2 regions of the Vagococcus martis genome follow, and region 2 is predicted to be linked to the other one. Evidence: predicted binding sites of a transcription regulator. Region 2 holds the regulator's gene; the other holds the start of a gene.
What was found. The regulator HrcA, encoded in region 2, represses chaperone genes, less so after heat shock. The targets are predictions, from matches to a motif close to TTAGCACTCNNNNNNNNNGAGTGCTAA.

Region 1: a site for HrcA is predicted at 4,719-4,745, ahead of groES (co-chaperone GroES). Genes of this name have one in related genera too.

The regions. Positions count from the first base shown of each region.
Region 1 covers NZ_MVAB01000001.1:729,606-745,276, forward strand. The annotation lists gene yjeM (glutamate/gamma-aminobutyrate family transporter YjeM) at 1-957, shown strand, start outside; gene BW731_RS03445 (ABC-F family ATP-binding cassette domain-containing protein) at 1,229-3,166, opposite strand; gene BW731_RS03450 (redox-sensing transcriptional repressor Rex) at 3,354-3,989, shown strand; gene BW731_RS03455 (CPBP family intramembrane glutamic endopeptidase) at 4,025-4,615, opposite strand; gene groES (co-chaperone GroES) at 4,759-5,058, shown strand; gene groL (chaperonin GroEL) at 5,085-6,713, shown strand; gene BW731_RS03470 (phosphoribosylanthranilate isomerase) at 6,810-7,310, opposite strand; gene aac(6') (aminoglycoside 6'-N-acetyltransferase) at 7,332-7,997, opposite strand; partial or broken gene BW731_RS13050 (NUDIX hydrolase) at 8,022-8,180, opposite strand; gene BW731_RS13055 (cysteine hydrolase family protein) at 8,217-8,612, opposite strand; gene BW731_RS03485 (hypothetical protein) at 8,733-10,025, opposite strand; partial or broken gene BW731_RS03490 (IS30 family transposase) at 10,168-10,905, opposite strand; gene BW731_RS03495 (ammonium transporter) at 11,339-12,568, shown strand; gene BW731_RS03500 (P-II family nitrogen regulator) at 12,594-12,935, shown strand; gene BW731_RS03505 (ISL3 family transposase) at 13,089-14,366, shown strand; gene BW731_RS03510 (hypothetical protein) at 14,530-15,039, opposite strand; gene BW731_RS03515 (leucine-rich repeat domain-containing protein) at 15,117-15,671, opposite strand, start outside.
Region 2 covers NZ_MVAB01000001.1:356,376-372,046, reverse strand. The annotation lists partial or broken gene infB (translation initiation factor IF-2) at 1-1,553, shown strand, start outside; gene rbfA (30S ribosome-binding factor RbfA) at 1,585-1,932, shown strand; gene BW731_RS12805 (ISL3 family transposase) at 2,045-2,728, opposite strand; gene BW731_RS12800 (helix-turn-helix domain-containing protein) at 2,698-3,333, opposite strand; gene BW731_RS01820 (Gfo/Idh/MocA family protein) at 3,536-4,504, shown strand; gene truB (tRNA pseudouridine(55) synthase TruB) at 4,625-5,542, shown strand; gene ribF (riboflavin biosynthesis protein RibF) at 5,557-6,510, shown strand; gene hemW (radical SAM family heme chaperone HemW) at 6,507-7,643, shown strand; gene hrcA (heat-inducible transcriptional repressor HrcA) at 7,933-8,979, shown strand; gene grpE (nucleotide exchange factor GrpE) at 8,996-9,571, shown strand; gene dnaK (molecular chaperone DnaK) at 9,623-11,452, shown strand; gene dnaJ (molecular chaperone DnaJ) at 11,596-12,759, shown strand; gene BW731_RS01780 (metal ABC transporter substrate-binding protein) at 12,893-13,825, shown strand; gene BW731_RS01775 (DMT family transporter) at 13,913-14,809, shown strand; gene gndA (NADP-dependent phosphogluconate dehydrogenase) at 14,922-15,671, shown strand, end outside.

The DNA of each region.
Region 1 (15,671 bases), 370 kb from region 2:
TTAATCTTTAACAAAGGTCAAGTCGCTCAACCGATTGAAGGAATGAAAAGTTTTATTGATTCTCCAAATCCAGGTTTCAACTCTCCTCTAGCTATTATTTCATTTTTAGTATTTGCTATTTTCGCTTATGGTGGACTAGAAGCTGTGGGTGGATTAGTAGATAAAACAGAAAATGCTGAGAAAAATTTTCCTAAAGGAGTTATTCTTTCAGCGATCATCATCTCTATTGGGTATGCATTAACCATTCTTTTATGGGGTGTGTCAACAAACTGGGATTCTGTTTTAAGTGGTGATAATGTCAATCTAGGTAATATCACTTATGTCTTAATGAATAATCTAGGATTTGAATTAGGTCGAGCAATTAATTTATCCACAGATACTGCTTTAGCTATTGGGCATGCATTTGCTAGATTTACAGGTTTATCCATGTTTCTAGCTTACTTAGGTGCTTTCTTTACTTTAATCTATTCACCACTAAAAACGATTATCGAAGGAACACCAAAAGGACTTTGGCCTGAAAAAATGGTTAGAGAAAATGACAAAGGCATGCCAGCTTTTGCTATGTGGATTCAATGTGTGATTGTGGTTCTTATCTTAGCTTTAGTGTCATTTGGTGGGAAAGACGCACAATCATTCTATAATGTGTTAACCTTAATGGTAAACGTCTCCATGACGATTCCTTATCTATTTTTAACGGGTGCTTTTCCAGCATTTAAACAAAAATCAGATATTGATCATTCAATCAATATCTTCAAAACCAAAACACAATATATGGTGAGTACGATAGTCGTCATGGCTGTCATTGGTTTTGCTAATATCTTTACCATTATCGAACCTTTATTTAGAGAAGGCGGACCTGTCTGGGGAGATACACTATGGCAAATTGCTGGACCGGTATTATTCTCATTAATTGCCTTACTTTTATTCAATCGATATGAACGACATACAAAAAAATAAACTAAAAACAGCCAAGGCATGATGCTTTGGCTGTTATTCTTTGTATATTTTATTATAGAAGATTAATTCGTAAATCAACACAACTAAAGAGATAAGTGCCACCACGACAAAGAATTTTAACATCACATATAAATTAGTTGAATACCTCAACCAAAGATAGAATAAAAAGAGAATCACTATCAATTTACCTCGTGCATTCAGTTTATTTGTAAGAAATACTCTAATCCATCTTTCTTTCTCATAAGTGACACCTTCTTTCATTTACTTGTAATTAAAACGCCTCTAACTCTAATGAAGCATGCTCCCAAGATTCTAATAACGTTTCTTGTTTACTATAAGACTCTCTTAGTTCTTTATCTAACTCCAAGAGTTGCTCGTGATCTTCAAGTACTTCTGGTTGTTCCATCTCTTTTTGAATTGCTTCAATTTTTTCTTCCATCTCTTGTAAATCAACTTCTAATGATTCCACCAATCTCTCTAATTTCCGCTGTTCTTTTTGTCTTTCTTTTGATTCTTCGTAACTTAGTTTAACCTTTGTCATGTGTTTCGTTGGATTATCTTGTTCACCATCCAGTAATGCGTTACGTTCCTCTTCTTCTTCTTTTTTCTCGATGTAGTAATCATAATTCCCATGATAATAAGTACTACCATCTTCTGACAACTCTAAAACGCCTGTCGCAATTCGGTTAATAAAGTAGCGGTCATGAGAAACAAATAGCAATGTGCCATCATATTCGATTAAGGCATTTTCTAATACTTCTTTACTATCTATATCTAAGTGGTTAGTCGGCTCATCTAGAATTAAAAAGTTATCACGTTGCATCGCTAATTTGGCTAATGCGACACGGGCTTTTTCTCCCCCACTTAATAAATTAATCGTCTTTTTAACATCTTCTCCAGAAAATAAAAAGCTACCTAATAAAGTACGAATATCTTTTTCAGGTGTCGTTGGGTGCTCACGCCACAATTCTTCCAACACGCTTTGACTTCCACTAAGTTTTCCTTGCTCTTGGTCATAGTAACCAATATCTACTTTATGGCCAATATCAGCTGTTCCTTTAATAAATGGGATATCTCCAATAATACTCTTTAATAAAGTCGATTTACCAACTCCATTTGGGCCAACTAAAGCAATGGCTTCTTGTTTACGCAAAGCTAGATTAATCGGTTCACTCAAAATAAGATCATCATACCCCACTGCCACATCATCCAGCGTTAGCACTTCTCTACCTGACGTGCGATTTATTTTAAATAGAAAATGAGCTGATTTCTCATCACCTAAAGGCTTCTCTAATTTTTCCATTTTTTCTAATTGTTTACGACGACTTTGTGCTCGTTTTGTTGTTGATGCCCGTACAATGTTTCGTGCCACAAAGTCCTCTAGTTTTGCAATTTTATCCTGTTGCTTTTCGTATTCTTTTTCTTCTTGTTCTAATCTCTCAGCTTTCATTTCTAAAAATTTCGAATAATTACCTTTATAATGACTAATTTTTCTTCGACTAATATCATATACTTCATTCACAATCTTATCTAAGAAATAACGGTCATGGGATACCATCAAAATAGCCCCACGATAGCCTTGTAAATACCATTCTAACCAATTTAATGTATCAATATCTAAATGGTTAGTCGGCTCATCTAAAATGAGTAGATTAGGTTTTTCCAATAACAAACGAGCCAATGCTAAACGAGTTTTTTGACCACCTGATAGATTTTGAATTGGTACATCAAAATAGCTTTCATCAAAACGAAATCCATGTAAAACAGATTTTATTTCAGACTCATAACCATATCCATTCATTTCATTAAACTCATGTTGTAATTTATCGTAATCTTTTAGTACTTGTTGATATCTTTCTTCATCATCATGGATATTTGGATCGGCGATGTTTTTTTCTAATTGTCGTAAGTTTTTTTCCATCTCTTGAACATAGTCAAAGACACTTAGCATCTCTTCCCAAATCGTTTTATCTGATTCTAAACCAGTATGTTGGTCTAAATAACCAATTGTTAAATCTCTTGTTTTCGTAACTAAACCTGTATCTGGCTCTTCAATGCCAGCTAAAATTTTTAATAATGTCGATTTACCTGCACCATTACGTCCAACAAGCGCAATTCGACTTTTATCTTGTATATCTAATTGTATGTTTTCAAATAATACATCATCTCCAAATAACCTAGAAACATTATTAGCTTGTAATAAAATCATGACGTCCTCCATCTTTTAACTTCTAAAAACAGTTTATCATAAAACACAAGATATGTTTGGTATATTTATCGTTCAAAGTTACTCAAGTGTAAGCGTAAAAATTGCTTTTATCCCTTAGTAAAGGTATCCTATTAACGTGAACTTTATAACAATGAGGGTATAAGATTGAAAAGTGAGGGAAATTATTATGAAAGACACGACTATTCCAAAGGCAACTGCCAAAAGGTTACCTTTGTATTATCGATATTTGAAATTTTTATTTGATTCAGGAAAGAAAAAAGTCTCTTCAACCGAGTTAAGTGAGGCTGTGAAAGTTGACAGTGCTACTATTCGACGTGACTTTTCTTATTTTGGGGAATTAGGTAAACGTGGTTACGGGTATGACGTGGAGAGTTTAATGACTTTTTTTGCTAAAACGTTAAATGAAGATCGTTTAACAAATGTAGCTCTTGTCGGTGTTGGTAATTTAGGACACGCATTATTGAACTACCGTTTCCATCAAAGTGATAGTATTCGTATCAGTGCTGCATTTGATGTTAAACCTGATATTGTTGGTCGCATACTTGATGGCGTTCCTGTCTATGATGCTAATGATATGGTTGAGCAAATTCGTGCACAACATATTGATGTTGCCATTTTAACCGTCCCACCAGCACATGCACAAGAAAATGCTGACCGCTTAGTTGAAGCTGGAATCAAAGGCATTATGAATTTTACACCAATTCGTATCAACGTTCCAAAAGATGTGCAAATTCAAAATGTTGACTTAACAAATGAAATGCAAACATTAATCTACTTTTTGTCTAACTATAAAGAAGACTAAATAAAAAGCTTATCGACCGCTGTCGCTAAGCTTTTTTAATTTAGCCAAAGCACTATCCCATTCATCACCATATGTACCAGAATAGATGTTAAAATACTTCCACTTTTTTTATAAATATATGAGAAAATAATGCCCAAACCAAAATAAATCATCAGATTTCCACTCGTGTGCATCAACATAAAAAACAAAGCACTTATCACCATTCCCACCCAAATCGGTAATTTTTGTCCAATCCAATTGACAAAACTAAACCGAAAAAACAACTCTTCCATGATAGGATTAAATAAGATTGATACAAACAAAAATAAATACGTTCGTTGGCTTGGTATATCTGTATTGAGATTTAATCTAGGAAAAATAATATGAGTGATAAATAAAACTCCCCATTGGATCATAAAACTTAATAACAGTCCTACAACTCCCCACCCTACTATTTTTTTTATAGAAAAAGTTGATGTTGTTAACGTATCTTTTTTTGTTGTTTTAAAATAAATAACCAAAATAAAAAATACTATGACACTATAAAGCAACATAGTTTGATTGTCATTTAATGAAAGAAATAAATGACCGTTCAATAAAAATAAATATAAAAAGCTTGTATACACCATATTTTGATTCAATGTCATCTGTGTTTACACCTATCTTTTCTATCGTTGATTTTGATATCTTTTCTTATTGTATCAAAATACTTGCAAAAAAAAACATTTATCTGTATTATAAAAGATGTGATTAGCACTCGATAAATAAGAGTGCTAAAAAATATAAAATTATGGAGGGATACACATTGTTAAAACCATTAGGAGATCGTGTTGTTATTAAAGTAAAAGAAGCAGAAGAAAAAACTGCCAGTGGATTAGTTTTAACATCAGCTTCAAAAGAAAAATCTCAAACAGGTGAGGTCATTGCTGTTGGTGATGGTCGTACTTTAGAAAATGGGGCAAAATTATCCGTATCTGTAAGCGTTGGACAAACTGTCCTATTCGAAAAATATGCCGGTCAAGAAGTAAGTGACTCTGGTGAAGATTATTTAGTACTACACGACAAAGATATAATCGCAATCGTAGAATAAAAATAAAATGATGAGGTGAACAATAAATGGCAAAAGATATTAAATTCTCTGAAGACGCTCGTAGCTCAATGGTACGTGGTGTTGATACATTAGCAAATATTGTAAAAGTAACATTAGGACCTAAAGGACGTAACGTTGTTTTAGATAAATCATTTGGTTCTCCATTAATTACAAACGATGGTGTGACTATCGCTAAAGAAGTTGAACTTGAAGATCGTTTTGAAAACATGGGTGCTCAATTAGTGGCTGAAGTAGCTTCTAAAACAAATGACATCGCAGGTGACGGAACAACGACTGCAACTGTTTTAACTCAAGCAATCGTTCGTGAAGGACTTAAAAATGTGACTGCTGGGGCAAACCCAATTGGCATTCGTCGTGGGATTGAACTTGCTACTAAAAAAGCTGTAGAAGAATTACATGCTATTTCTAAAAAAATTGACTCAAAAGAATCAATTGCACAAGTAGCTGCTGTGTCTTCTGGTAGCGAAAAAATTGGTGAACTAATCTCTGAAGCAATGGAAAAAGTTGGTAACGACGGTGTTATCACAATCGAAGAATCTAAAGGGATTGAAACTGAATTAGATGTCGTTGAAGGAATGCAATTTGACCGTGGTTACTTATCTCAATACATGGTAACGGACAACGATAAAATGGAAGCTGTTTTAGAAAATCCATACATCTTAATTACAGACAAAAAAATCTCTAACATTCAGGATATTTTACCTTTATTAGAACAAATCTTACAACAAGGCAAACCATTATTAATCATTGCTGATGATGTTGATGGCGAAGCTTTACCAACATTAGTATTAAACAAAATCCGTGGTACATTCAACGTGGCTGCTGTTAAAGCTCCTGGATTTGGTGACCGCCGTAAAGAAATGCTACAAGACATTGCTGCTTTAACTGGCGCAACTGTTATCACTGAAGATTTAGGATTAGATTTAAAAGACACAACAATTGATGCGTTAGGTTCTGCAAGTAAAGTGGTTATCGACAAAGATAACACAACAATTGTTGAAGGAAATGGTGACAAACAAGCAATTGAAAACCGTGTATCATTAATCCGTTCTCAAATTGCTGAAACAACATCAGACTTTGACCGTGAAAAATTACAAGAACGCTTAGCTAAATTAGCTGGTGGTGTTGCTGTCATTAAAGTTGGTGCTGCAACTGAAACTGAATTAAAAGAATTAAAATTACGTATTGAAGATGCGTTAAACGCAACTCGTGCCGCTGTTGAAGAGGGTATTGTTGCTGGTGGTGGTACGGCATTTGTTAACGTATTACCAAAAGTCGCTGAACTTGATGTAACAGGTGACGAGAAAACTGGTGTGAACATTGTTGTTCGTGCTCTAGAAGAACCAGTTCGTCAAATCGCTGAAAATGCTGGTATGGAAGGTTCAGTTGTCGTTGATAAATTGAAACAAGCTGATGCAGGTGTTGGATACAATGCAAAAGATGATACTTGGGTTAACATGATTGATGCTGGTATCGTTGATCCAACTAAAGTATCACGTTCAGCTTTACAAAACGCTGCAAGTGTTTCTGCATTAATCTTAACAACTGAAGGCGTTATTGCTGACAAACCAGAACCAGAATCTGCCGGAATGCCTGGCGGTATGGATCCATCAATGATGGGCGGTATGATGTAATCTCTTTAAAAGAGAAATATTGATATAAAAGTAACCACATGAGGATTGAGTTCTCATGTGGTTTTTTGATGTGGAATGTGATGTGATTTTTATAAATTAATTTATTTTCAGGAGTTCTTTAAGATATTCTATTTTTTCAAAATCTTTGTTATTATTACCATTTGCCCTATAACTATCCTTACTAGAAGCTAAATAAATTTTAAGGTATGCTTCTGTAGATGGTGTGTAAAACTCAACATCGTCCCGTTTGTTCCATTCTAAATCATTTAAAGATACGTTTGCAAAAATAGGTAACGTGTCAATAACACCGTACTCTACAGAAAAATCATCTTTGATAAATTCGTGTTCATGCAAATCTATTAAAGTATACCCTAAGTCTTTCATAATTAACTCTATATTTTCCCAATCATCAATTCTTTCATCGTCAGGAGCTTCCCAACCTCTAGGGTCACCTTTGACGTGAATGTCAATATCTCTGGAATCCCAATTCTTACGTGTGATAAATTCTAAGCCTAATGAACCCATTAATAAAGGTGTTATACCTATATCATTTAATTTTTTTGCTATTTTTAAAAATTCATTTAATTTATTTTTCATAATATCACCCCTACTCTTAGTTTATTTTTTAACAAAATGAATATTACGACTAACTTCTCTAAAACCAATCTGTTGATGAAATAACAAACTATCTAAATTTTCTAATTCACAATCACTAGCAAATTCTCTACACCTTTTATTTTTAGCCCATTCTTCCCCTTTTAAAACTAATGCTTTGGCAATTCCTTTTCTACGATACGAACTCTCTACAAAAACACCTTCTAAATAACCACAAGGCTTATTTTTTATTCCCTCTACATAATCATTTCGAATTTCAAATTGAGCAAACCCCACAACCTCTTGATTCACCAAATAAAGATAAATCATAGATAACCTATTATTAAGTATCTTTTGAAATTCACATTCTAATTCCTCATAAGAACTATTTCGATAAATATTTCGAGCTAATTGTATTAATTTATCTATGTGAGTTAACTTACATTCTTCAATGACTCCTTTATTCCTTCTTTCGCTTTCGTGACTTATCATTTCTTGAATCGCTGGATAAGTAAAACTTTCAAGTTCACTATCTAAAAAGAGTACTTCTTCCATTTCGTACTCCAATTTATTCGAAATTTCTTCTATTTCTGCAACAAATACTTGTCCATAATCCTCTAATCCATCTTTTTCTACACCTAATATGAACAACGGTTTAATGGTAAACTTAATAGCTCCTGTTTCCTCCATTAATTCTCTCTTAGCACATTCTTCTATTGTTTCATTAGGTTCTCGATGACCACCTGGTATTTCAAAAGTGGTTCTATCTTTATGTCGTACATAAACAGTTTTTCCTTTATACTTGGCTACAATCATTGCAATAATTAATTGCTCATCATTTATTTCTTCTAATTCATATGTTTTTAACTTCATTTATTCACTCCTAACCACCTAAAATTTTCTATTTTATTATTTATCAATTACAAAATCAGAGCATTTAACTAAAGTCGCTCCTTTATTTTTCAGATGTTTATTAAATATGGTTCTAAAAGGTTTTATAATCGAATCATGACCATCTTCTACTAATGTTACCTTGAAATGTTTTTGTAAGGCACTCTTACAAGTCGCTTGAACACAAGCATTACTCATTAAGCCTGTTACAACAAATTCATTAGGATTTAATTCATTTACACTATTACAAAATTCTTCTGATGAAAATGAACTTGGCTTACTCTTTGTTATCACATAATCAGATTGAGTAAAATGTAGTTTGCTATATAAATTTCCTACACCAGTTTGCTCTACATAAATGATTGGTAAATTATTATTTTTGAAATAATCGACTACTGAATTAACATTCTTTATAAATCTTTTCTTTCCTAATAACGAAGACGTTGTAGCTTCCTATATATCAATAACTAATAATACTTGTTTATTCATGAAAACACCTTTTAAAGACATTTGAAGTCATTCGCACATTTACTTTTAAAATCTAAGAGCTGTAAATAATCCCAATAAATTAATATAGTTATGAAAAAAAATAACACTCAATCGTATTTCTTCACATAATTTTGAAAGTTGTTTTTTATACATTTTTTTTACAATTCCAATATGATAGTAATCGTCACTCACAAAAATTTTAAATAATATATAAGTGTTAGTTACTTTTTTTAAACCAATTTGTTTCAAAATAATATTAATAGATTCACTTATCTGTTCATAACTATCATCTAAATGATTAATAGTTAAATAATTATTGAATTGTAGAAACGAAAATATTCTTTTGTGAGGTTCTTTTTGCAAATCATAAATTGATTTATAAGGATAATTTTTTATCAAACTTTTCTTGTGATTTTGATAGAAAACTTCTACATTTCCTATCTCTTTAACAGAAGTAACGAGTAGATTTTCTGCCTTAGGAGAAATGATTTTAGAAATGGCCAATACCTTATTTAAATAGTTTAAATCTACTGATTTATTCGTTTTATTAAGAAAGGAGATAAAAAAATTATAATATATCTTTTTCTTACTTTTTTTAATTTTTTTGTCATAAATTTTCAACTTTATAGCAATTTGTAAAATAACCATACCAAAAGCAGTGAAACCAGTAATATTAAGAGGTATTTTTAAACGAAAGTAAAGAAAAAGCATAAAACAAACTAGAAAAATATAAAAAATAATATCGGAGACCTCGTATAAGTCTATTTTTTTAAGAAAGGTTTGAATAATATTTTCCTCCCTATCAATGGCTATAGGTTCTGGCAGAGAAAATTGAGTAACATATTTATCATGTATCCAAGTTTCGTAACCACCAGATCCAATTGAATTACCTATAATGTTAAAGTCTTCAAACTTTTCATAAGCTGTACTATTTTCAAAGGAATTGAATAGTTTAATCCAATATTCTAGTACTTCGCTTTCATCGCTCATTAATATTACATCGAAACAACTTATTTCAACCCACTGTGAATCTTTAAAGTACATTTTAATTATAAGAATAAAATCTTGATACATATTTAATAGATAAGGATAAGCAGCTTCTATATATCTGGTATTATAAGTTAATAATTCTATATAACTTTTTGAGGGTATTTTGATACACTCCAATTTCGGAGAAAACTCTATATCTTCTCGAACAGCTTTAAAAAAGTCTTTAGTATGTGTTATTATATTTTCCTTATCTTCATTTCTAAATCCTAAAAACCAAAAAAAAGGCATTGAATATTTGGCCTCAAATACTGTGGTAGTTTTATTACTCAGAGTAGAATAATTTCCCATGTAATGAATTCTCCATTTCATAATTGATGATATTCGACAATTTCCTTAGAAATAAGAATATTATTTTCAAAATATCTCTATTTTTTACTTTTTTCATGATACCATAAATTTAATTAATTGCACTTTATATATTTTTCATTTGTCAAATTAAGCTAGACAAAATATCATTGTCTACATAACTCAAAAATACTTCCAATGGTGTTTTATAATTTAATGATTTTCTAGGAATATTATTTCTTTTAGATGCGATAGAGTGGATAAAAGATTCCTCAACTCCGTTGAAATCCATTTGTTTAGGCAATCCATCTTTACGTAATAACCCATTAGAGTGTTCATTTAAGCCTCGTTGTGACGGTGTTCCTGGATCGGCAAAATAAACATCAATATCATTTAGATTGCTGATTGATCTCCAATTAGAAAATTCTTTACCACAATCGAATGTGATTGATTTAAATAGATGGCATGGAAGCTTTTTAAACCAATTATTTAAACTATTTTCGATATCTATTGCTCGTCTGCCTATTGGTTTTAACGTAATAATCACTTTCTATAGTCTTTCAACGAGTGTGATAACAGCACTTTTATGATTTTTTCCAACAATTTTGGCATCTGGAGTCCATCCTTGAACAATCTTCTTTTGAATGTATTCTGTTTCATTATCAAATAAAGAAATAGGACGTCTGCCACAATTCTTTTTATTATTTTTGTATCTTTTATAGTAATCTAGTGCAGATACCCCCTCGTCAAGAGCTTTGTAAATATTATAGATAGTCTGTTTTGCTCGTTTCAATTGTTTCGCAACGTATGTTCCTTTTTTCTTTTGACGATAATAAGATTCTATCAAAACTAGCTCGTCTGTAGTAAGATGTGTATAGGTCATTTGTGATTACTCTCCTTGTTTTCTTTGGTTTGAAATACAATTTGAGTGTATCACAAATGATTTTTTTTTAGTTGTCTAGCTTAATTTTACAATTGGCGTAATATCCCCCCTACTCTTAGTTTATTTTTTTAACAAAATGAATATTACGACTAACTTCTCTACACTCTTTCTTTTCAACTCATTATTCCCCTTTAAAAAAAACACTTATTTCCATGAAAATCATTCATTATTTTTATTTCTCATTACAATGAGATTATAACCTTTTAAACAGCCTAGTTTAAACGATTATAACCATCATAGTACATTTAGTATAATTATTTACTAAATGTTTTTTTACCAAATCATCAACATATTTCTTCCATCATTAAAATGATTATGATAGCATTATTATATTATTTTAATGAAATTTTCATAAAAAAGAAAGGATGATAATATGAATAGTGGAGATATTAGTTTTATACTGGTCTGTTCGGCTTTAGTTTTTTTAATGACTCCGGGGTTAGCATTTTTTTATGGAGGACTATCAAGACGAAAAAACATCATTAATACTATGATGATGGTCATTTTTACTTTAGGTTTAGGTTCTGTATTATGGTATGCCTTTGGATACAGCTTATCTTTTAGCGGAGAGAATAGCTTCGTGGGTAATCTTGATAAACTATTCTTTAAAGATGTTTCTCTAAATACTGGATTAAAAACTGATAGCACGATCCCTGAAGGTTTATTTGCAGCCTTTCAGATGATGTTTTCATTAATCACAGTGGCAATTATTACCGGTTCTGTTGCTGGGCGAATGCGATTTTCGGCCCTTTTTATTTTTATAACGGTTTGGTTGATTGTCGTCTATTATCCTATGGCTCACATGGTTTGGGGCGGTGGTTTCTTAGAAGAAATCGGCTCAATCGATTTTGCAGGAGGAAATGTTGTCCATATTAGTTCAGGTATAACTGGACTTATTCTAGCGATTGTTTTAGGAAATCGACGTGGCTATAATAAATTGGAATATCGTCCACATAATATTCCGTTCATTGTGTTAGGTGCTGGTCTTTTATGGTTTGGATGGTTTGGATTTAATGCTGGTAGTACTTTAGGTGCAAATAGTTTAGCAGTGCATGCTTTAATCGTCACTCATGCTTCAGCAGCGATGGCGATGTTATCCTGGATGTTAATTGAAAAAGTATTAATTGGTAAACCTACAATTGTTGGTGCTTCTACAGGTGCAATCGTCGGATTAGTTGCCATTACACCAGGTGCGGGATTTGTTCCATTATGGAGTGCTTTACTTATCGGATTTTTAGTTAGTCCATTTTGTTACTTCTTTATTGGCGTTATTAAACGTAAATTTGGCATTGATGATGCTTTAGATGCTTTTGGTTGTCATGGTGTTGGTGGGATTTTCGGTGGAATAGCGACAGGAATCTTTGCTGAAAAATCAATTGGTGGTGTTGACGGACTGTTATTTGGTGGACTAGACTTATTCATCGCTCAAATAATAAGTATCATCGTCACATTACTATTTGCTGGAGTTGCTAGTTTTGTTATTATCAAAATCATCAAAGTGTTTATGCCTATTCGCGTATCTGAAAAAGAAGAAATTCAAGGTTTAGATGTCACTGAACATGATGAAACAGCTTATCCTACTTTCTTAGGTATGGATAATTAAAATAATACTTACAGGAGGTAGCAAGATGAAAAAAATCGAAGCAATCATCAGACAAGAAAAATTGAATGACTTACAAGAAGCTTTATATAAAGAAGCTGGCATTAAAGGGATGACCGTTTCTCAAGTACTTGGTTACGGGAACCAATTAGGATGGAAAGAATATGTTCGTGGTCAAGAGATTTTAACAACCTTAGTTCCAAAGTTAGAAATCAATATGGTTGTATCTGATGAGTTATTGGATACAGTCACAAACATCATTATTGAGGTTTGTCAAACTGGCGAAGTTGGAGATGGTAAAATATTCATCTATAACGTTGAAAATGCGATACGTATTCGAACGAGGGAAACCGGTGATTTAGCTTTATAAAAGAGTGAGACATTAATATAAGGCTGTACACTAAATCGTGTTGATAGATTAAATTCTGTCAATGCGATTTTTTGTTTTAGGCATAGAAAAAGGGGCATTCTTATTGGTAAAATTAAGTCGTCTATAACTAACATTACAAAGGAGAATACCCCTATGGATAATAATACAAGAAAACTACTCAATTTAACAGATGATTCTCTTATTTTTAATGAGGATTGGTTGTCTCGCGAAGCGAGAAATAACCGCTCAGTTAATATGATTATAGGAAGATTAGTGAATAAAGATAAGCAATGCAAGAAATGTGGATTTGATCAATCCGTTAAAAACGGAACGTATCAAACCATTAGTCAATTGCCTGAAGTTGAACGTCGTCCAACTTATCTGAAACTTCACAGAGAGCGTTACCTTTGTAGAAACTGTGGATCAACTTTCAGTGCTTCTACTTCTCTAGTAGATGACTATTGTCAAATTTCTAAACAGCTTAAATACCAAATTGCTTTTGACTTAAAAGATAATCGATCACGTAAAGAAATTGCAGAATGTCACAGTGTCTCTGAAAACACTGTTAAACGTGTGTTAGTATCATTTACCAATAACCAGCAACCGAATTTTAACTTCTTTCCCACGGCTCTTTGTGTAGATGAGTTTAGCTCTACTTCTGATTGTCATGCTGGAATGAGCTTTATTTGTGCTGATGCGACATCTAAAAAAATAATCGATATCTTACCTGATAAAAGATTACATAAGTTGGTTTCTTACTTTATGAAGTATTCCAGAAAATCACGTTTAAAAGTAAGATTTTTGGTCATGGACATGAATGCAAGTTACGGTCAACTATTAAAAACAGTCTTTCCAAACGCCGAAATCGTCACAGATCGATTTCATATTATTCAACATATTAACCGATCTTTCAACACCTTAAGAATAAAAGAAATGAATCAACTAAAACGCCACAATCAAGAGGAAGGAAAGCAGTATCGAAGATTAAAGCGTTATTGGAAACTCCTTTTAAAGGACAGTTTTGAATTAAACTATAAACACTTTTATTATCGTCCTTTATTCAAGAGAAATATGTCATCTACCGAATTGGTAGATGAGTTACTTTCTTATAGTTCTCTATTAAAAAAAGCGTATCATTTTATCCAAGAATTAAAGTATGCTTATAGAACCAACGATTATGTCTTATTTTTAGAGTTATGTTCAAAGATACCTGTTGAATTACCAAAGTATTTTAAAGATAAATTCAAGATATTTGGTAAGTTTTCCCAAGGAGTTATGAATGCCTTTAAATACTCCTATTCAAATGGTTTCTTAGAAGGCATTAACAATAAAATTAAAGTGATTAAACGTGTTGCCTATGGCTATCGAAACTTTCTACTATTCAAACGACGTATCTTTTTGATTCAAAATCAAGTTTTTCAGGTTAAATAAAAAAGCGAGAGAATTTCTTCCCTCACTTCAATTAATTCTATTTTATTTTTGAGACTTTTTCATCAATATTATTGTCCATCAACACGATTTGACATAGAGCCTAATATAAAAGTAACCACATGAGAAATAGCTACTCATGTGGTTTTTTGTAGAGAAAATTAGTTTACTTGATGACAAAAACGTTATTAGATAAAATATCAGTATTTTTAACAGGTGTGTTATGAATATCTAAAAGTTCTAAATCATGTAATTGATTTAAAGGTCTTACATCCGTTATATACGAATTCGATATATCTAAACTCTTTAACTTATTAAAATTAGTAACAAAGTCCAAAGATTCTAGTCGACTATTCGGTATGATTAAGTTTGTCAAATTAGTCATATTTTTTATTTTATCTGGCAAAAGAGTTAACCCATAATCATAAGAAGACATGTATTCATCATTGATTCTAACAGCGAAATCCGAATTTGGATCGATTTCAAGATAAATTAAATTTGGAAAAGGTAACTGATTCAATGTTCCCAATAGCAAACTTGACTCTAATAACGTTAACTCTTCAACTGAGGGAATCGATTCGATTTGTTCCGACTTACGATCAAAATCAATTTCACTTTTTTCTAAGGTAAGCTTCTTTAATTCTTTTAAAGAACCAAGTGTCGATATATTGATCATCTCAGAAACGTCCTTGATTATTAGTTCCTCTAGAGATGACACATTTCTTAAAGTGCTTAAATCCAACTCATTACTTGCTACAACGGATAATTTTTTATATTAGATGATTTTTCTATAAGTTCTAAAAAATCTGCAGATACAGTCACTTCCGTTAAATTTTCTAAATTGCTTAAGCTAGTTGTTTGAATATTATCAGAATATGATTCAAACTGAAGACTTTTTAAATTCTTTAACGACGCAATACTTTCAATATTATTAAGTTGGCGATTTCCTTTTAATTGTAAAGAAATAATGGTTTCTTTATCAGTGATATCTTTGATATCATGAACAAATGTATTATCTAAAGATAATCTCTTTAACTTAGGCATATTCTTTACAAAATCAATGTTGTTTAGCTTATCACCTGATTTTATAGATAGGTTTTCTAAATTAGCCAAGCTATATAAACTAGAATAATCCGAAATTTTTGATACATTACTAAGTGTTAAACTATTTAATTTACTAAAATTTGATAACCATGAGATGTCCTTTAAATTGTAACAGTCTATCATAAGACTTTTAAGGTGATCAAGTTCCTTCATACTCTCTACACTTACATCTTCAGCTAAATAAGTGATGTCTAAATTTTCTAA
Region 2 (15,671 bases):
CAGATATTGATAAATTCTTTGAATCTGATGTCGTTGATCCGGACAAATTAGTTAGTCGTCCGCCAGTTGTTACTGTTATGGGTCACGTTGACCACGGTAAAACAACACTGTTAGATACATTAAGAAATGCTAAAGTCACTTCAGGTGAAGCTGGAGGTATTACACAACATATTGGTGCTTACCAAATTGATATTGATGGCAAACCAATTACATTCTTGGATACACCAGGACATGCGGCGTTTACAAGCATGCGTGCGCGTGGAGCAAGTATCACCGATATTACGATTTTAGTTGTCGCAGCTGATGATGGTGTGATGCCTCAAACTGTTGAAGCCATTAACCATGCTAAAGCAGCTGAAGTACCAATTATCGTAGCTGTTAATAAAATTGATAAACCAACAGCTAACCCAGATCGTGTAATGCAGGAATTAAGCGAATATGGTTTGATACCTGAATCATGGGGTGGTGACACTATCTTCGTTCCAATTTCAGCCAAATTTGGTGATAACATTGATGAATTGTTAGAAATGGTTCTTCTAGTTTCTGAAGTGGAAGACTTAAAAGCTGACCCAACACAACGTGCAATCGGTACAGTTATTGAAGCACGTTTAGATAAAAGTAAGGGACCTGTTGTAACATTATTAGTACAACAAGGAACACTACATGTACAAGACCCAATCGTTGTTGGTAACACTCATGGACGTGTGCGTGTAATGACAAATGATATTGGTCGCCGTGATAAAGCAGCTGGACCTGCAACACCAGTTGAAATTACAGGATTAAATGATGTACCACAAGCTGGTGATAGATTTGTAACCTTTGAAGATGAAAAAACAGCTCGTGCAGCCGGTGAAGAAAGAGCGAAACGCGCGTTGTTAGAACAACGACAAGTCAGCCAACGTGTGACACTAGATAACTTATTCGAAAGTCTTAAAGACGGAGAAATGAAAGAAGTTAATGTTATTATCAAAGCGGACGTTCAAGGTTCAGCTGAAGCATTAGCAGCTAGTTTAACTAAAATTGATGTTGAAGGCGTACGTGTTAAAATCGTCCATTCAGCAGTTGGGGCGATTAACGAAAGTGATATCACATTAGCTTCTGCAAGTAATGCGATTATCGTCGGATTCAACGTTCGACCAACAGCACAAGCTCGTACACAAGCAGAACAAGAGCAAGTAGATATTCGTTTACACAGAATCATCTATAAAGTTATCGAAGAAATCGAAACAGCGATGAAAGGAATGCTTGATCCTGAATTTGTTGAGAAAATTACAGGACAAATGCAAGTTCGTGAAACTTACAATGTATCTAAAGTAGGTACGATTGCAGGATGTTACGTAACGGAAGGATTCATTCGTCGTGACTGTGGTATTCGTTTAATTCGTGATGGCATTGTAATTCATGAAGGAAACTTAGCAAGCTTGAAACGTTTTAAAGACGATGCTAAAGAAGTTAAAATGGGATTTGAGTGTGGTGTAACCTTAGAAAATTACAACGACGTAAAAGTTGATGATGTAATCGAAGGATATATCATGGAAGAAGTTAAAAAATAATTCAGCTCATTTATATGAGGAGGATAAGCATATGGCAAATTACCGAGATCGTCGTGTCGCTCAAGAAATATTAAAAGAAGTGAATGATATTTTACATAAAAAAGTACGTGATCCACGAGTACAAGATGTAAGCATCACTGACGTAAAAGTAACAGGTGATTTACAAGAAGCAACAATTTATTATAGTTTATTAAGTGATAAAGCCTCAGATAAACAAAAAGCTCAAGAAGGATTAGACAAAGTAACAGGTTTAGTTCGACGTGAGTTAGGTCATAGATTAAGTATCTACAAGACACCAGAAATAGCATTTGTTAGAGATGAGTCAGTAGAATATGGAAATCATATTGATGAATTATTAAGAGGATTAAATAAAGACTAAGTCATTTAGCTAGAGAATATTTTTCTCTAGCTTTTTTATTTTGGCTCTTTGTCAACTACTGTTGGTAAGGATTAATACGTTAGAATTTAAGATCTAGAAAGCATTTAGTTTTCTAGATCTTTTTTTGTGATGTAAAGGCAGATTCTTTTAAACAAATTGATAGTCGTAGCTTAAAATTATAAAAACTCCTCATGCCATAGGCATTACGCTTAATGACTTTAATGTGGTTATTCATACATTCTAATGGACCGTTTGAATAAGATGTTTCAAAGGTGTTTTTTATTTCTTCTCGATATTTTTTAAATGTTTTGAAAACAGGAATAAACTCTTTAAATCCTGTTGGTTGATTAATTAATTCCAAAAATAAAGAATAATCCTTTGTTTGAATCGCTCTTAAAATTTGTTGATAGGTGTTGTAAGCCTCTGTCAATTTAGAATCATAGGTAAGTAAGCGTTCAAGTAATTCTTTTTCAGAAAGATACGCTTTAAAGGATGGACGCCAATGCTGTTGGATATAATCTAATTTGTCATAGCTTTTTTGAAGTAATTTCCAATACTTTTTAATTCGTCTATAGATAACCCCGTTATCTTTACATTTTAATTGAGTCATTATTTTAATCCGTATCTTTTGAAATGCCCTACCGAGATGTTGAACGAGATGAAATTTATCTAAAACGACTTTAGCGTTAGGGAACACTCGTTTAGTTAAAGTAATGTAAGGTTGATAGATATCTGAAACGACATATTTTACTTGTTTTCTATTAGCTAGAGAGAAGCCATTAAAATAATTCTCAATTTTGGTAATCTTCGATCAGGTAGAATATCAATTAATTCATTTGTTTCACCGTTCATCATAATAAAACTCATTGAACCAGCTACTTTTTTAACAGATTTAAATTCATCAAAACATAGTACAGACGGAAGTTCATAACTATACTTCTTAATCGGTTCATACCACTCTTTTAATACGCGAGAGACAGTTGAAGTTGAAACGCTCGTTTGTTTTGCGATATCACTCATGGCGTGTTTAGAGGTTAACTGTTTCGCAATGAGACGTTTTAAATTATTAGAAATAGAGTTGTTTCTAGAAACAAAAGGGGTATCTAAAACAAAAGTCGTATCACATTTTTTACAAAAGAAACGACGTTTCTTTAATCTAATATAAGTGACATATTCAGAAACACTAGGCATTTTAATTAGGCTAGTTGTATATCCCCATTTAATAATATTAGAGTGATTACTTTGACAATGCGGACAGCATGTAGGAGATTCTTCTAAAAAACCATGGAATATCCGAGAGAAAACGCCTTTTATTTTTTCAGTAGATAAACAATTTTCATTAAAAATAATATTTAGGTCTAGTATATTTAAGATATCTTTGATAGTCTGTGAATATGACATGTGGTATCCTCCTTAGTTTGTTTTTTCGCAATTTCATTCTAACGGATATCACATGTTTTTGTGTACAAAAAACTATCGGTAACTTGTGTTACCAACAGTAGAAATTATAGAGCCTTTATTTTATAACATGATCTTGTGTATCATTAACGCTAAAAAGATAATTGTGATAAACTAAAAGAAGATTAATTAGGAGGCGATTTAATTGATAAAAAATATCGGAATAGTTGGAACAGGTGTGATTGCAACAGAATTTGTCACACAGGTGGATACTTCTAAGTACACGATTCACTCAGTTTATAATCGTAATGAACGCTCTTTGCGTACGTTTAGAGAAACACATAACCTTCATAATGGTTATACTGACTACAATGAGTTTCTTAATGACGATGAGTTAGAATGTGTGTATATCGCTACGCCTAACCAAACACATTATGAATTTGCCAAAAAAGCCATTGAAAAAGGAAAACATGTCTTGTGTGAAAAAGTCATGGTTTTAAAAGCTGAAGAAGCCAAAGAGCTATTTGAGTTAGCTAAAAAACATCATGTCGTGATTTTAGAGGCAGTAACGTTATTTTATATGCCGATGTATCACGAAGTAAGTCGTTTATTAAAAGAAAATGTTTTAGGAAAAATAAGTACAGCTAACATCACATTCGGAAGTTGTAAAGAATACGATGAGAATAATCGTTTCTTCTCACTTGAAAAAGGTGGTGGAGCCTTATTTGATATTGGTCCTTATGCTCTTTCAGCAGCTGTTTATTTACTTGGAACAGACATCGAATTTGTTTCATCAGAAGTTGTGATGGCACCCACTGGAGTAGATGAAAAATCTGTTACAGTGTTAAAAACTAAAAACAATGAATTAGCAAGTGTCATGCTATCCTTTAGAGGGAAACTACCAAAACAAATTTTGATTACAGGTGATGAAGGATTCTTAAAAATTGATGACTTCCCAAGAGCGACAACAGCAGAAATTTTCTATAATAATGGGACAACACAAATCATTGAAGATGGAAATGACCGCGATGTCTTTACTTATGAATTAGATATGTTAAACCACTTAGCAAGTGAAAAAGGGTTAAATCATGTACCAGATTGTCGTGAAGTCAGCCAACGAGTTGTTGAGTTAATGGATGCCATGAGACAAGCTTGGGGATGGGAACTTTCATAAGCAATAAAAAGGAGGGGATTTTCCTCCTTTTTTTGTTGTTTATGAAAGCCTTTTGTCTTAATTAGGTATGTAAGTATGCTATAATATTGAGGAAATGACGAAAAGAGTAGGAGAAGATTGATGGAAGGAATTATCCCTCTATGGAAACCACGAGGCATGACAAGTCATGATTGTGTCTTCCAATTACGAAAAATTTTAAAAACAAAAAAAGTAGGTCATAGTGGCACACTTGATCCGGATGTTGATGGAGTGTTGCCTATTTGTGTCGGTAAAGCCACAAAAGTTGTGGAATACTTACAAGAATCAAATAAAGTATACATTGGTGAAGTGACACTTGGCTTTTCGACAGAAACAGAAGATGCAAGTGGTGAGATTGTTGAAAACACACCAATTACCAATCCGCTGACAGAAAAAGAAATAGATGATGCCATGTCACTATTGACGGGGAATATTCAACAAATTCCTCCTATGTATTCGGCTGTAAAAGTGAATGGTAGAAGGTTATATGATTATGCTAGAAAAGGTGAAACAGTAGAACGTCCAGTAAGACAGACGACAATTCATCATTATAAAAGACTTACGACACCCGAGTATAATGAAGAAGCTCAAACACAGTCATGGAAGTTTGAAGTAGATTGTGCTAAAGGAACGTATGTGAGAACTCTAGCAGTCGATACAGGAGAAAAACTTGGCTATGCCGCTCACATGTCAGATTTAACACGACTTTCTAGTGGCGGTTTTACCGCAAAAGAAGCGATAACTTTAGAAGACATTCGTTCAAAAGTTGAAGAAGGACTAACAGACGATATTTTCTATCCTCTTGAGCGAGCAGTTGAATCTTTTCAAAAAAAAACATTAAGTTCAAAGGATTATCAATTAATTAAAAATGGTTTGGTCATGCCAGAGTCGTTTTTTGACGGATATGACCCATCACAACTAATTGCTTTATTCTTTAATGAGCAATTAGTTAGCTTATATGGTAAACATCCAAGTAAACCAGGGATGTTCAAACCAATCAAAGTAATACGAAATGATTAAAGGAGTATTTTGTTATGCAAATTATTAACATTCATCATCCATATGACCCAGAAAAATTACCACAAGATGATGTCGTATTGGCATTAGGTTTTTTTGATGGTGTTCACAGAGGACATCAAGAAGTTATCAATACAGCAAAAAAAATTGCAGATGAAAAAGGATTAAAATTAGCAGTTATGACCTTTAATCATCATCCAGCAGTTGTGTTTCAAAAAATTGATCATAAAAAAATGAAATACATCACAACCATTGAACAAAAAGAAGAGCGCATGACGCGTTTAGGTGTCGATTATTTATATATCATTGAATTCACCTCATCTTTTGCAGGATTATCACCGCAAGATTTCGTCGATGAATACATGGTAGGCCTACATGCTAAAGTTGTCGTAGCAGGATTTGATTATACCTATGGAAAGAAAGATGTTGCCAATATGAGCAGTTTACCTACGTATGCTAAAGATAGATTTGAAATAGTCGAAGTACAAAAGTTGAGTGATAGAGAAGAAAAAGTTAGTTCGACAGCAATACGTGAATGCATGAAAATCGGAGACATGCGAGCGGCCAATCAATTATTAGGCTATGCTTACGAAACAACGGGAATTGTCGTACACGGAGATAAACGCGGTCGATTATTAGGGTATCCAACTGCTAATATTAAGGTGCCAACATTTTCATTATTACCTACTGGTGGGGTATATGTTGTGAAGATAAAAGTAGCAAACAAATGGTATATGGGTATGGCGCAAATAGGATACAATATTACATTTGAAACTAATCGCCCGATGACGATTGAAGTAAATATTTTAGATTTTTCTGATGACATTTATGGAGAGCAAGTCAGTGTGGAATGGTTACACTTTTTACGTGGCGAGAAAAAATTTGATAATGTTGATGGATTAATCGCGCAACTAAAACAAGATGAACAAGATACAAGGGAATATTTTGATAACTTAGGAGGACTCGTATGACGTCGGCTTACATTCATATTCCTTTTTGCGAGCACATTTGTTTTTATTGTGATTTTAATAAAGTATTTATTGAAGGACAACCTGTCGATGAATACATCGAAGCGCTACTAAAAGAAATAAAATTAACAAAAGAATTATATCCATCTGATACAACAGAAACGATTTATATCGGTGGAGGGACGCCAACTTCTTTATCGGCTAAACAGCTAGATCGTTTACTTGGTGGGGTAAAGGAGTTATTACCTTTTAATCCAACTGATGAATTTACAGTGGAGGCAAACCCTGGTGATTTAACACTTGATAAAATAAAAGTCATGCAAACTCATGGTGTGAACCGCTTGTCTATGGGAGTTCAAACGTTTGATGACAGGTTATTAAAGAAAATCGGACGTAAACACACTGCTCAAGATGTATTTGATACTATGACTCTTTTAGAAAAAGCGGCCTTTTCAAATGTCAGTATAGATTTAATATATGCCTTACCAAATCAAACAATGGAAAGTTTTGAAGATACATTAGATAAAGCAATCGGACTTGATTTACCACATTATTCAATGTATTCACTTATTTTAGAAAATAAGACGATGTTTTATAATTGGGCAAGACAAGGAAGGTTACATCTTCCAGGAATTGATGTTGAAGGAGATATGTTTGAACGAGCGATTGAGCGTATGATTTTAGCTGGAAAACATCAATATGAAGTGAGTAATTTTTGTGAGCCGGGTAAAGAAAGTCAGCACAATTTGGTTTATTGGAATAATGATCACTATTATGGTTTAGGCGCAGGGGCAAGTGGTTACTTAGGTAATATACGATATAAAAATCACGGGCCAATTCAACATTACTTGGAACCATTGCGACAAGATAAGTTACCAACTATCACAACTGAAAATTTAACTATCAAACATCAAATGGAAGAAGAAATGTTTTTAGGTCTTCGAAAAAAACAAGGTGTATCATTAACTAACTTTGAAGAAAAGTTTGGACAAAAGTTTGATTCAGTCTATGGTGAGATAGTACAACAACTTATAGATGAAGATATGTTACAAATTAAAAACTCATATATTTCTTTAACTGATAAAGGATTGATTTTAGGAAATGATGTTTTTGAGAAGTTTTTATTAGAAAAATAAGAAAAAACAGTCTAAAGCGAAGAATTTAGGCTGTTTTTTTGTTATTCTCGTTTTTTTGGCAAAATAAACAGACAAATTTTTGTGATTGCTAAAAAAATAGTATGGCATAATAGAATCAAATCCTTGATATATCAATGTTTTTAAATTCAGTATATTTAGTTTTAGCACTCTTGACAAAAGAGTGCTAAAAAAGAGGTGTTTTTAGTTGACAAAAAAATTAATCCTTGATATATTTGATAATGTAGTTAGCACTTAATAAGAAAGAGTGCTAATAAGGAAGGTGATTCGCATGTTGAGTAGTAGACAAGAACACATCTTACAACTATTAGTTCAGCTCTATACTGAGACAGGGCAACCTGTTGGCTCGAAGACGTTGATGAATAATGGCATTACTGTCAGTTCAGCAACCATTCGAAATGAGTTATCTAAATTGGAAGATTTTGGTCTTATTCAAAAAATGCACACGTCTTCTGGTAGAATTCCTTCAATGCAAGGGTATCGTTATTATGTGGATCATTTAATGGATCCTAGTAAGATCAGTTCTACCGATGTTCAACACATCAAACGATTATTTAATCGCAAATTTAATGCGACAAATGAAATTATTGAATGGTCGGCGAATATTTTATCTGAGTTGACGAGTTACACAGCTTTCTCGTTAGGGCCAGAAGTAAAAGAAAGACGGCTTACAGGTTTTCAAATTGTTCCATTGAATGCTCGTCAATTAATGGCGATTATTGTGATTGATCAAGGATATGTTGAGAGTCAAGTGTTTTCAATTCCACATTCAGTGTCAACTGAAGATATCGAAAAAATGATTCGAATAATCAATGATCGATTGTTGGGAGAAACACTTTTGACAGTTTACCACAAACTTCGAACAGAGATTCCTTTAGTACTCCAACGTTACTTTAGTAATTCTAGTAACATCTTGTACTTGTTTGAGGATGTGTTCAATCAAGCATTTGATGAGCAAATCTATGTTGGTGGTGGGATGAATTTATTAAGTTCAGAAGCCATCACTAATCCAAACGAATTTCAATCGGTTTATTCATTAATTAGTGATACAGATAAGTTAACAGAATTACTTATCCTAGACACAGATGAAAAGATTGATATCAAGATTGGAGAGGAGCTAAACAACGAATTGTTGCAAAACATGAGTTTAGTGACAGGATCATACGATGTTTTTCAACGAGGTAAAGGTTTAGTCGCGGTTTTAGGACCTGCTAACATGTCCTATTCGAAACTGTTAGGAGTAATGAATGTTTTAACAGATGAGCTTTCTAGGCATCTAGAAACATATTATCGACATTTGGAAAATAGTGGAGAGTGAAAGGAGACTGACATAAGTGAAGAAAGATAAATCAGTTGATAAAGTTAATGAGGAAGAAGAAAAAAAAGACGAATCGACAGTAGAAACGAATGAAACTGTAGAAGAAGTGGTCGAAACAGAAGAAAACGTCGAGACAGAAGAAAACTTAGAAGAAAAACTTCAAGAAGAGTTGGACAAAATGGAAGATCAATTCTTAAGAGCGCAAGCAGAAATTGCTAATATGCGTAATCGTCATAAAAAAGAGCGTGAAGAAGCATCTAGATATCGCGCACAGGAATTAGCAAAAGAATTGTTGCCAGCTTTAGATAACTTGGATCGTGCCTTAGCGATTGAAGTAAGTGATGAGCACGGTGAGGCAATGAAAAAAGGAATTGAGATGGTTCGTGAAAGCATGTTACATGCCTTCAAGGAATCAGGTATTGAGGAAATCAAAGCCCAAGGTGAAGCATTTGATCCTAACTTACATCAAGCTGTTCAAACAGTCCCAGCTGAAGATGGACAAGATTCAGATGTGATTGTTCAAGTGTTACAAAAAGGATACATCTTACATGACCGTATCTTAAGACCTTCAATGGTTATTGTGACACAATAATATAAATTTAACATTTAAAAATAAATCAATTAGACAAAGGAGATTTTTAATATGAGTAAAATAATCGGTATTGACTTAGGAACAACTAACTCTGCAGTAGCTGTATTAGAAGGCGGAGAAGCAAAAATTATTACTAACCCAGAAGGTAACCGTACAACACCATCTGTTGTATCATTTAAAAATGGAGAAATCCAAGTAGGTGAAGTTGCTAAACGTCAAGCAGTAACAAACCCAAATACAATTTCTTCTATTAAACGTCATATGGGTGAACCTGGATATAAAGTAGAAGTTGAAGGAAAAACTTACACTCCACAAGAAGTTTCAGCGATGATTTTACAATACATCAAAGGATTTGCTGAAGATTATTTAGGAGAAAAAGTTGATAAAGCAGTTATTACTGTTCCAGCTTACTTCAACGATGCTCAACGTCAAGCAACAAAAGACGCTGGTAAAATCGCTGGTTTAGAAGTTGAACGTATTGTTAACGAACCAACTGCAGCTGCTTTAGCTTATGGTTTGGATAAAACTGACCGTGATGAAAAAGTGTTAGTGTTTGACTTAGGTGGTGGTACATTTGACGTATCTATCCTTGAACTAGGTGATGGCGTATTTGATGTATTATCAACTGCAGGTGACAACAACTTAGGTGGGGATGACTTTGACGAAAAAATCATCGACTACTTAGTAGAAGAATTCAAAAAAGAAAATGGTATTGATTTATCTAAAGATAAAATGGCAGTTCAACGTTTGAAAGACGCTGCTGAAAAAGCGAAAAAAGATTTATCAGGTGTAACAAGCACTCAAATCAGCTTACCATTTATTACTGCTGGAGAAGCTGGACCTCTTCACTTAGAGTTAAACTTAACTCGTGCGAAATTTGATGAATTAACATCTGATTTAGTAGAAAGAACTAAAATTCCAGTACGTCAAGCGATTAAGGATGCTGGCATTTCAACTTCAGAAATTGATGAAGTTATCTTAGTTGGTGGATCTACTCGTATTCCTGCAGTAGTTGAAGCTGTAAGAAAAGAAACTCAAAAAGAACCTAACAAATCTGTTAACCCTGATGAAGTAGTGGCAATGGGTGCTGCTATCCAAGGTGGGGTAATTACAGGTGATGTGAAAGACGTTGTATTATTAGACGTAACACCATTATCATTAGGTATTGAAACAATGGGTGGCGTGTTCACTAAATTAATCGACCGTAACACAACAATCCCAACAAGTAAATCTCAAGTCTTCTCTACAGCAGCAGACAACCAACCAGCCGTTGATATCCATGTATTACAAGGTGAACGTCCAATGGCAGCTGATAATAAAACATTAGGAAGATTCCAATTAACAGATATTCCAGCAGCTCCACGTGGTGTGCCACAAATCGAAGTATCATTTGATATCGATAAAAACGGTATTGTTAATGTAAGTGCGAAAGATTTAGGTACTCAAAAAGAACAAACTATTACAATCAAATCATCTTCAGGTTTAACAGATGAAGAAATTGAACGTATGGTGAAAGATGCTGAAGCAAATGCTGAAGCAGATAAAGAACGTAAAGAAGAAGTTGATTTACGTAACGACATCGATGCATTATTATTCTCAGTTGACAAAACTTTAGGTGAATTAGAAGGTAAAGTTGATGCGGACGAAGTGAAAAAAGCAGAAGATGCTCGTGATGAATTAAAAGCAGCTGTAGAAGCTAATAACATTGAAGACATGAAAGCGAAACGCGATGCATTAAATGAAATCGTACAAGCTTTAACTGTTAAATTATATGAACAAGCAGCAGCACAACAAGCACAAGAAAATCCAGAAGCAGCACAAAGTGGCGCGGATGATGTTGTTGATGCGGACTTTGAAGAAATCAACGACGACGAAAAATAATAATGAGCCAAGAAAAAAGCCAAAGCGTTGTGCTTTTGGCTTTTTCTCTTGATTATTATGATAAAACATTCTAAAATTGACTAAATTGTGGTATGATTTAAACGAATTTAGAGGTTTTAGAAAAAATGGAGGGTTAGTTATATATGGCCAAAAGAGATTATTATGAGGTTTTAGGAGTATCTAAAACAGCAACAGATGATGAGATTAAAAAAGCCTATCGAAAACTATCCAAAAAATATCATCCTGACATAAATAAAGAAGCCGATGCGGAAGAGAAATTTAAAGAAGTATCTGAAGCATTTGAAGTATTAAGTGATGCACAAAAACGTGCGGCTTATGACCAATATGGCCATGCAAGTACTGATCCAAACTTTGGTGCTGGTGGTTTTGGTGGTGGTGGTTTCCAAGATTTTGGTGGTAGTTTCGGAGGGTTTGAAGATATCTTTGAATCATTTTTTGGCGGTGGAGGACGTTCTAGTAATCCTAATGCGCCAAGACAGGGTTCTGATTTACAGTACACATTAGATTTAACGTTCAATGAAGCGATTTTCGGATTAGAAAAAAGTATTCGTTACAACCGTGAAGATGAGTGTGCAACATGTCATGGGACTGGAGCAAAACCAGGAACACATCCTGAGAACTGTCCTAAATGTCATGGCTCTGGTGTCATCAATGTTGAAAGACAAACGCCACTTGGTCGTATGATGAGTCAACAACCATGTGATGAGTGTCAAGGAACAGGAAAAATCATCAAAGAAAAATGTGAAACATGTCATGGTGCAGGCCGCATGATTAAATCGCATTCTGTTAAGGTTACAGTTCCTGCTGGTGTTGAAGATGGACAACAAATGCGTCTATCTGGTCAAGGTGAAGCAGGATACAATGGCGGCCCTTATGGTGATTTATATGTTGTCTTCAGCGTGGAAGATAGCCCTATATTTGAAAGAGATGGTTCTGAAATTTACTATGATCATCACATCACCTTTGTTCAAGCAACATTGGGTGATGAGATTGAAGTTCCTACTGTTCATGGACGTGTCAAATTAAAAATTCCAGCTGGCACTCAAACAGGGACAACATTTAGATTAAAAGGTAAAGGTGCACCTAAACTTCGTGGAAATGGTAACGGCGATCAACAAGTTACTGTTACGGTTGATACACCGACAAAATTAAACGAAGATCAAAAGAAATTATTGCGTCAATTTGCTGAACTAAATGGTGAAAAAGCAGCAGTGGAGCAAGAAGAAGGTTTTTTTGATAAAGTCAAAGATGCTTTTTCTCAAAATCATAAGAAAAAGAAAAAATAAAGTGAATAAAAAAAGTAAAACCGTTCAGTTGTTTTACTTTTTTTGTTTTTACTTGAAATAAATTACTAAAACGTTTATGATATATTTTTAGATAGTAATGTTTACGGTTTAAAAGAAAGTAGGGAATGAGTTAATGAAACGATTAACCAAAATTATTTTAGGTGTCGCTTTGACTAGTTTACTTGTTGCTTGTGGTAAACAAACCACACAACAGAAAAAAGATGACGATAAATTACATGTTGTTACGTCTTTTTATCCAATGTATGATTTTGCGAAAAAAGTAACAGGAGATAAAGCAGAGGTGACGGTATTAACAGAAGCTGGTGTTGAGCCACATGATTATGAACCAAGTGCAAAAGATTTAGCCAAAATTCAAAATGCTGATGTATTTATTTATAATTCAAATGAGATGGAAACATGGGTAAGAGATGTCCTTGCATCTATTGATACGAAAAAAGTGAAAGTGATTGAAGCAAGTCAAGGTATTGACTTGATGGAAGCGACTGAAGAACATGAGCATGAAGGAGAAGACTCACATGATCATGAATTGGATCCGCATGTGTGGTTAGATCCTGTTTTGGCTAAAAAAGAAGTAGAGACGATTACAAAAGGCTTAGTTGAAGTCGATACACCAAACAAAGATACCTATGAAAAGAATTCAACTGACTTTACACAGGAATTAGATAAATTAAATCAAGCTTACGTGGATGCGACAAAAGATGCCATTCAAAAAACATTTGTCACACAACACACAGCCTTTTCATATTTAGCTAAACAATATGGATTAAAACAAGTGGCAATTTCAGGTATTTCTCCAGATCAAGAACCTACACCTAAAGAGCTAAAAAATATTGAAGACCTAGTTAAAAAAGATAATATTAAAGTAATTTATACAGAAAGTAGTGCGTCATCAAAAGTAGCCGAAACTATTACGAGTGCAACTGGAGCGACACTTTCAGAACTTAATCCATTAGAGAGTTTAACTAAAAAAGAGATGGATGGAGGAGAAGATTACCTGTCTGTTATGTATACGAATTTAGAACACTTAAAATTAACCATAAAATAAACGATGGAAACCTAGAATATTTCTAGGTTTTTATTGTTTTTATGGGCCTTAAAGCTGTAGAATAAAGCGATAAGGGGAGGTAAAAAAATGGAAAAAGGAAGTAGTAAATTAAAGGGTATGATTTTAGCTATTTTAGGTGGAGTTTTTTGGGGTGCATCTGGGGTAGTGGCTGAATATTTGATGACAACAAAACACATATCAGCTAGTTGGCTTGTAGCTGTTAAAATGATTGTGGCGGGTTTTTTAATTTTAATGTATCAAATGGGAAAAGGGAATAAAGATAGCTTATCTCCTCTAAAAAATAAAACTGAATTAATTCAATTAATTATTTTTAGTGTATTGGGGGTACTTGGGTTGCAGTATTCTTTTTTCAAGGCTATTCAAGTGAGTAATGCAGCGACTGCAACGATATTACAATATCTATCACCAATATTATTAGTCATTTATTTTATTATCGAAAAAAAAGAATTACCAAATAAATTAAGTATTGTCAGTATTGTGTTATCTCTATTAGGAACGTTTTTATTAGTGACTAAGGGAAACCTAAATGAATTAGCTATTTCACCGAATGGGTTGTTTTGGGGATTATTATCAGCATTTTTAGGTGCTTTTTATATTATTCAACCAAGAAAACTTATGGCAAAATATGGAACAACACTTATTATAGGCTGGGGTATGTTAATAGGTGGGGTATCTTTTCAGGTCTATCAACCGATTTGGCAAGATGTACCTACTTTTACCCCTGGTGTGTTACTAGGAATTTTAGTCATAGTGATTATTGGTACCGTTTTTTCATATATCTGTTTACTTAAAAGTACAGAATATATACCACCACAATTTTCGAGTTTATTAACATCATTTGAACCACTAAGTTCAGCTTTATTTTCAGTTTTATTTTTAGGATTGGTTTTAAAACCAATCGAGATAATTAGTATGTTGTTGATTATTTTTGCTGTATTTCTATTGTCTAGGTGTGATGTTTAATTTGAAAGGTCGTGTCTATTTATATTTTAGGTAAAATAAGCTATAATTATTAGCAAGATATAATATAGAGAAAAAAGTATCATTTTTTGAAAAAAGAATTGGAGGAAGATGTATGTCTAAACAACAAATTGGTGTTGTCGGTATGGCAGTCATGGGGAAAAACTTAGCGTTAAATATAGAAAGTAGAGGATACACTGTTTCTATTTTTAACCGAACATCATCAAAAACAGAGGAAGTTATCAAAGAACATCCTGATAAACATTTAGTTGCAACTTATTCTATTGAGGAGTTTGTTAATTCTCTTGAAACACCAAGACGAATTTTATTAATGGTAAAAGCAGGTAAAGCCACTGATTTAACAATCGAAAGTTTACTACCATTTTTAGATGAGGGTGATGTGTTAATCGATGGTGGGAATACTTACTTCAAAGATACTATCCGCCGTAATGAAGCATTAGCAACTTCTGGTATTAACTTTATCGGTACTGGTGTATCTGGTGGAGAAGAGGGAGCGTTAAAAGGGCCTTCTATGATGCCAGGTGGACAAAAAGAAGCCTATGAATTAGTGGCACCAATTTTTGAACAAATTGCGGCAAAAGCTGAAGATGGAGATCCATGCGTGACTTACATTGGACCAAATGGAGCTGGTCATTATGTGAAGATGGTACATAATGGAATCGAGTATGGAGACATGCAATTAATTGCTGAATCATATGACATCTTAACTCGCGTTTTAGGCTTATCAGTTGAAGAAGTTGCTGATATTTTTAAAGAATGGAATACAGGTGAGTTAGATAGCTACTTAATCGAAATCACGTCAGATATTTTAACACGTAAAGATGATTTAGGAACTGGTAAACCA